Regions from separate parts of the Enterobacter dykesii genome, predicted to be linked through region 2. Evidence: predicted binding sites of a transcription regulator. Region 2 holds the regulator's gene; each other region holds the start of a gene.
What was found. Region 2 encodes PurR, which represses purine synthesis genes. Its sites were predicted from a motif close to CANGCAAACGTTTGCNTG; they were not measured.

Region 1 (2,269 bases), 240 kb from region 2:
AGGTATATTATCGGTTTGACAACAAGGGGCATTGATTTTTTAACGTTTTACCGTCCAGTTAACGGTTTCACCCGCCAGGAACGGGATCAGCGTGTCATCCGTCAGCGCAATGGACTCCTCAACGTGGCTCGCTTTACGCTCCAGTTCGATGAAAGTGTCGTTGACCGGCAGGCCGTAGAAGCGCGGGCCGTTAAGGGAGCAGAAGGCTTCAAAATGTTCGAGCGCGTTCATCTCTTCAAAGACGGTCGCGTAGCTGGCCAGTGCCGTTGGAGCGTTGAAGCAGCCTGCACAGCCGCAGCTTGCCTCTTTGCGGTGGCGGGCGTGAGGTGCGGAATCGGTGCCAAGGAACGCGCGGGTGAATCCGCTGGCGACCAGCTCGCGCAGCGCCTGCTGGTGGATGTTGCGCTTGAGAATCGGCAGACAGTACAGGTGAGGACGCACCCCACCCACCAGCATGTGGTTACGGTTAAACATCAGGTGCTGCGGCGTAATGGTAGCGGCGATGAGATCGTTGCCGTCGCGCACGTACTCTGCCGCGTCTTTGGTGGTGATATGCTCAAAGACCACTTTAAGCGCGGGCAGGCGCTGGCGCAGAGGCTCCATTACGGTCTCGATAAAGCGGGCTTCACGGTCGAAGATGTCAATCTCGGCATGCGTGACTTCACCATGGACCAGCAGCGGCATGCCCAGTTTTTGCATGCGTTCCAGAACCGGCATGATGGCATCAATGCTGGTAACGCCGTGGCTGGAGTTGGTGGTGGCATTCGCCGGGTAGAGTTTCGCCGCCGTAAATACGCCTTCGTTAAACCCGCGCTCCACTTCGTTCGGGTCCAGCGAGTCGGTAAGATAGCAGGTCATCAACGGGGTAAAATCGTGTCCCGCAGGAACGGCATCCAGGATGCGCTGGCGATAGGCCTTAGCGGCATCGACGGTGGTGACTGGTGGAACCAGGTTAGGCATGACAATCGCGCGGCCATAAATTTCGCTGGTATAAGGCACGACGGTTTTCAGCATATCGCCATCACGCAGATGGATATGCCAGTCGTCAGGGCGGCGGATTTTAAGAACCTGGGGTTGTGCAGTCATGGAAGCTCCGGCTTGTCAGGAATCAGTCATAAGGATGGCTGTTTTTGCCGGACACAAATCATAAGCGGAAACGTTTTCGTTTGCACACTTTTCCGTAAAAAAAAGGGCGCCGTAGCGCCCTTCAGGTTAATCGGTGAAAGGAATGATAATTTCTCCTGGTTTCACCTCTATACCTTTTGCATATTTTTTCGCCAGAGCTTCACCCTTGCTTTTGTCTTCGCTTAAGACGTACGCGGGCTGCTGGTTAAAGTAATTACGCAGCGACTGGTTGAGATAGGGCATTAGGGTTTGCAGAACCGGCGCCATCTTGTCCGGCGACACCTGCGCATCGACGACTTCCATCTCCTGCAGGAAAATTGCCCCTTTCTCTTTGTTGAAAACAGGGAGCGCCTTCAGCTTGAGCTTGATGTTGGCCTTCTGATTGCCAAAAAGGGATGACATATCGAGATCCGCATCACCGGCCAGGGTGACTTTGTTTGGCTCTTCACGTCCAATCTGGCTGGTCAGGTTTGTGAGCACGATATGGGCGTCCGCCAGCCCCGGTACGCCAATGTCTTTCGAGAAATTGTTATGTTTTTCCAGCGCCTGATTAATTTCCTGTTCACTGACGGTATATTGCGTGAGCTGGTTACAGCCAACCAGCAGACCGCTGACAACTAATGCCGCGGCTAAGACAATTTTCTTCATAGTGTTCCTCAACGAAAAATCGGCGCTTCTGTCCTGTTGCGCCAGTATGTCAGCGTGAATGGGCAGAAACCAGCAGAAAAAACTGAGAAGTGGGGCGGGAGGAGCTCCCGCCCGAGGGAAAGGCTACGCGCCTGGCTCGAGCATGCCGCTCGCGCTGCGTTTCGGGCTGAACTGCCACCACAGGGCAAGGAGCGTCATAAAGCCCACCGCGCCGAGCATCATCCACGGGAGTTCGGGCTGGTTAAACGCTTTGCCGGCATCAAACAACCAGCCGCCACCGGCGTAACCTAATGCGCCGCCAAGCGCCAGCCCCAGCCGGCTGAACCCCATATAGCTGCCGCGCGCACGCGCATCCGCAAGTGAGGCGCTCAGCGTTTCACGGGCAGGCTCGGCGATGATCGAGCCAATATAGAACGTGCAAATCAGCGTAAACAACTGCTGGAGAGAGTTCACCAGGCCGATCGGCATCATGCTCAGCGTCATCAGGAACAGCCCG
Region 2 (2,269 bases):
GTCGCCAGGAAGGACATACGCCAGCCGATCGCTTCTCCCAGCCAGGTTGCCGCAGGCACCCCGCCGATGTTGGCAATCGTCAGCCCCATAAACATGGTTGCCACGGCGCTCGCCTGCTTGTGTTTAGGCACCACGCTGGCAGCCACGACCGACCCCAGCCCAAAGAACGCGCCGTGGTTAAGGCTGGTCAGAATACGCGACAGCATCAATGTGGTGTAGTCCGGCGAAATGGCCGAAAGCACGTTGCCGAGGGTGAAAATCGCCATCAGGAAAATCAGCGCATTGCGGCGCGCGCGGTGCGAAAGAAGAAGCGTCATCAGCGGCGCCCCGACCATCACGCCGATAGCGTAGGCGCTAATTAACATCCCTGCCGCAGGGATCGAGACATCTACGCCCCGGGCAATAACAGGCAGTAACCCCATCGGGGAGAATTCTGTGGTGCCAATCCCAAAAGCGCCAATCGCCAGGGCCAGCAGGGGAAAATTGATTTTCATGCGTCAACTCCGGATGCCGTGTCATGTGGTGACACAGAACAAAGAAGCGGAAAGCATGACATCAATCACAAAAAATGAGAAGTTAACAAAATGGCAAAAGATTTTTGCCAGAGAAGTAACAATCCGGGGTGTCGGGAGGGAGAAGGCTCTCCCTCCGCGTAAATCAGTGCAGCGCAGCCGTCAGACCGGCCGCAACAATCAGAGCCAGCACAACAACGGTGGTGAACAGCGAAAACTTAAGATCGGAACTCATCAATTTTTCTCCTTTTAATCCCCACACGAAAAGTGAGCTTGCTCATTTTTGCACAGATTACGTCAAAAATCTTCCTAGATTTATACTGATAACCACTTTACCTCTTCCCCTTTTCATCAAGATAGGACAAAATTCCACGCTAAATTTATTAGCGTACCGGCCATTGACCCCCTCCTGACGTCCCGTGTCGTTTTCCCGGCGTGCCGCAATTCAAGATTGCGTGATAAGGGTGAGAGAAGGCAAACGTTTACCTTCAAGTTTTTCAGGAGCTTAGGATATGGTCTGGAGTGACATTTAATGGCAACAATTAAAGACGTAGCAAAACGCGCAAACGTTTCCACTACAACCGTATCACATGTAATTAACAAAACCCGCTTTGTGGCGGAAGAGACGCGCAACGCCGTCTGGGCAGCGATCAAAGAGCTGCACTATTCGCCAAGTGCGGTTGCGCGTAGCCTCAAGGTTAATCACACCAAGTCCATTGGATTGCTGGCGACCAGCAGTGAAGCGGCCTATTTTGCCGAGATCATTGAAGCGGTCGAAAAGAACTGCTTCCAGAAAGGCTATACCCTGATTCTGGGCAACGCGTGGAACAGCATTGAAAAACAGCGTGCCTACCTGTCGATGATGGCGCAAAAGCGCGTTGATGGCCTGCTGGTGATGTGTTCCGAGTATCCGGAATCCGTGCTGTCGATGCTGGAAGAGTATCGCCATATTCCGATGGTGGTGATGGACTGGGGCGAAGCGCGCGCGGACTTCACCGATTCCGTTATCGATAACGCCTTTGAAGGCGGCTATATGGCCGGTCGTTATCTGATTGAACGCGGTCACCGCGAGATTGGCGTGATCCCCGGTCCGCTGGAGCGCAACACCGGCGCGGGCCGTCTGGCCGGTTTTATGAAAGCGATGGAAGAAGCGCTGATCAACGTGCCGGAAAACTGGATCGTGCAGGGCGACTTTGAGCCGGAGTCGGGCTACCGTGCGATGCAGCAGATCGTCTCCCAGCCGCACCGTCCGACCGCCGTGTTCTGCGGGGGCGACATCATGGCCATGGGCGCGCTCTGCGCTGCCGACGAGTTGGGCCTGCGCGTACCGCAGGATATTTCCGTGATCGGCTATGACAACGTGCGTAACGCGCGCTTCTTCACCCCGGCGTTGACTACCATTCACCAGCCAAAAGACTCGCTGGGCGAAACGGCTTTCAACATGCTGATGGACAGGATCGTCAACAAGCGTGAAGAGTCGCAGTCCATTGAAGTTCACCCGCGTCTTATCGAACGCCGTTCCGTTGCGGACGGTCCGTTCCGCGACTACCGTCGTTAATCGCTTTACGGGGCCAGCTATGCTGGCTCCCGTAACCATTCCCGGTTTAGCGTTTCGCTGTCTCCCAGATAGTCCAGCAGCCACGCCATCGCAGGCGAGACATCATTTTGCTGCCAGGTGAGGCAGCAGGCCGCATCCGGGAACGGATTCTCCAGCGTCAGCTCAACCCACTCTCCGGTATCGATGCGCGGACGCGCAA
Region 3 (2,269 bases), 1.3 Mb from region 2:
GGCACTGCGCGCCAGCGGATTAGCGGTCAGCGAGCAGGCGATCCGCGACGGCATTCAGAGCGCAATTCTGCCCGGGCGTTTCCAGATTGTCAGCGAATCACCGCGCCTGATTCTGGACGTGGCGCATAACCCGCATGCGGCGGCGTATCTCGCGGGACGTCTCAAATCGTTACCAAAAACCGGGCGCGTGCTGGCGGTTATCGGTATGCTTCATGATAAAGATATCGGCGGGACGCTGGCCTGCATGGAGACTGTGGTCGATAGCTGGTATTGTGCTCCTCTGGAAGGGCCGCGCGGCGCGACGGCTGAGCAGTTGATGGAACATCTCGGCAAAGGCGCAATCTATAGTAGCGTGGCTCATGCCTGGCATGCCGCGATGGCGGATGCTAAACCAGAAGATACCGTGCTGGTGTGTGGTTCATTCCACACGGTGGCACATGTCATGGAAGTGATGGACGCGGGGAGAACCGGTGGCGAGTAAGTTTCAGAACCGTTTAACAGGAACCATTGTGCTGGTCGCGCTCGGGGTGATTATTCTCCCCGGGCTGCTCGACGGGCAGAAAAAGCATTATCAGGATGAGTTTGCCGCTATTCCGCTGGTGCCGAAGCCGGGTGACCGCGATGAGCCGGATATGCTGCCCGCGGCGACGCAGGCGCTGCCTGCCCAGCCGCCGGAAGGGGCGGCGGAAGAGGTGCGGGCAGGCGATGCCGCCGCACCGTCACTCGATCCGTCTCGCCTGGCGGCAGCGAGCAGCAGCGATATCGATCCGGTGCCGGTAGAGCAGCCTAAACCTGTGGAAAAACCGAAGCCGGTTGAGAAGCCGCAGCCGAAACCCCAGCAACAGCCACAGCGGGATAAAGCAGCGGAGCAGCTGGCTGCCGCATCAGAAACCCCTCCGCCGGCAAAACAGGACGCGGCACCGACCGGAAAAGCGTACGTTGTGCAGCTCGGCGCGCTGAAAAACGCCGATAAGGTCAACGAGGTCGTGAGCAAACTGCGCAGTGCGGGATATCGTGTTTACACTTCACCTTCCACGCCGGTGCAGGGTAAAATTACCCGCATCCTCGTGGGGCCAGAAGCGTCCAAAGATAAGCTTAAAGGTTCGCTGGGCGAGCTGAAGCAGATCTCCGGCCTGAGCGGCGTGGTGATGGGCTACAGCGCGAACTAAGTACGACCTGCTCCTTAAAGAGAGAGGCGATAAGCCACGGCGTTGAACATTTTTTCAGCGCCTTTTTTATTTACGCGCGGGAAGGAAATCCCTACGCAAACGTTTTCTTTTTCTGTTAGAATTCGCCCCGAACTGGATGACAGGGCGTTTAATCGTGGGACACATATGGTCTGGATTGATTACGCCATCATTGCGGTGATTGGTTTTTCCTGTCTGGTTAGCCTGATCCGTGGCTTTGTTCGTGAAGCGTTATCGCTGGTGACTTGGGGTTGTGCTTTCTTTGTCGCCAGTCATTACTACACTTACCTGTCTGTCTGGTTCACGGGCTTTGAAGATGAACTGGTCCGAAATGGAATCGCTATCGCGGTGCTGTTTATCGCAACGCTGATTGTCGGCGCTATCGTGAATTACGTGATAGGTCAGCTGGTCGAGAAAACCGGTCTGTCAGGAACGGACAGGGTACTCGGGATCTGTTTCGGGGCGTTGCGAGGCGTGCTGATTGTGGCCGCGATCCTGTTCTTCCTGGATACCTTTACCGGGTTCTCCAAAAGTGAAGACTGGCAGAAATCGCAGCTCATTCCAGAGTTCAGCTTCATCATCAGATGGTTCTTTGACTATCTGCAAAGCTCGTCGAGTTTTTTGCCCAGGGCATAAACCCTGAGATGTGGCTTAACGAGGAAAAGACGAATGTGCGGTATTGTCGGTATCGCCGGTTTCATGCCGGTAAACCAGTCGATTTATGACGCGTTAACGGTGCTTCAGCACCGTGGGCAGGATGCTGCGGGTATCATCACCATTGATGCAAACAACTGCTTCCGTTTACGCAAGGCGAATGGCCTGGTAAACGATGTGTTTGAAGCCCGCCATATGCAGCGTCTGCAAGGTAATATGGGGATCGGTCACGTTCGTTATCCAACTGCTGGCAGTTCCAGCGCCTCTGAGGCACAGCCTTTCTACGTCAACTCACCGTATGGCATCACCCTTGCTCATAACGGCAACCTGACCAACGCGCATGAGCTGCGTAAAAAGCTGTTCGAAGAGAAACGTCGCCACATTAACACCACCTCTGATTCTGAAATCCTGCTCAATGTGTTCGCCAG

Region 1: the regulator PurR is predicted to act here: its motif matches at 1,150-1,167, upstream of pyrC (dihydroorotase).
Region 3: the regulator PurR is predicted to act here: its motif matches at 1,262-1,279, upstream of cvpA (colicin V production protein).

What each region holds. Positions count from the first base shown of each region.
Region 1 covers NZ_CP126604.1:1,644,426-1,646,694, forward strand. Annotated here, with positions in the region: gene pyrC (dihydroorotase) at 40-1,086, opposite strand; gene F0320_RS07765 (lipoprotein) at 1,213-1,773, opposite strand; gene mdtH (multidrug efflux MFS transporter MdtH) at 1,897-2,269, opposite strand, start outside.
Region 2 covers NZ_CP126604.1:1,882,810-1,885,078, reverse strand. Annotated here, with positions in the region: gene F0320_RS09020 (MFS transporter) at 1-494, opposite strand, end outside; gene F0320_RS09015 (YnhF family membrane protein) at 658-747, opposite strand; gene purR (HTH-type transcriptional repressor PurR) at 1,045-2,070, shown strand; gene punR (DNA-binding transcriptional activator PunR) at 2,088-2,269, opposite strand, start outside.
Region 3 covers NZ_CP126604.1:3,192,187-3,194,455, reverse strand. Annotated here, with positions in the region: gene folC (bifunctional tetrahydrofolate synthase/dihydrofolate synthase) at 1-481, shown strand, start outside; gene dedD (cell division protein DedD) at 471-1,169, shown strand; gene cvpA (colicin V production protein) at 1,335-1,823, shown strand; gene purF (amidophosphoribosyltransferase) at 1,857-2,269, shown strand, end outside.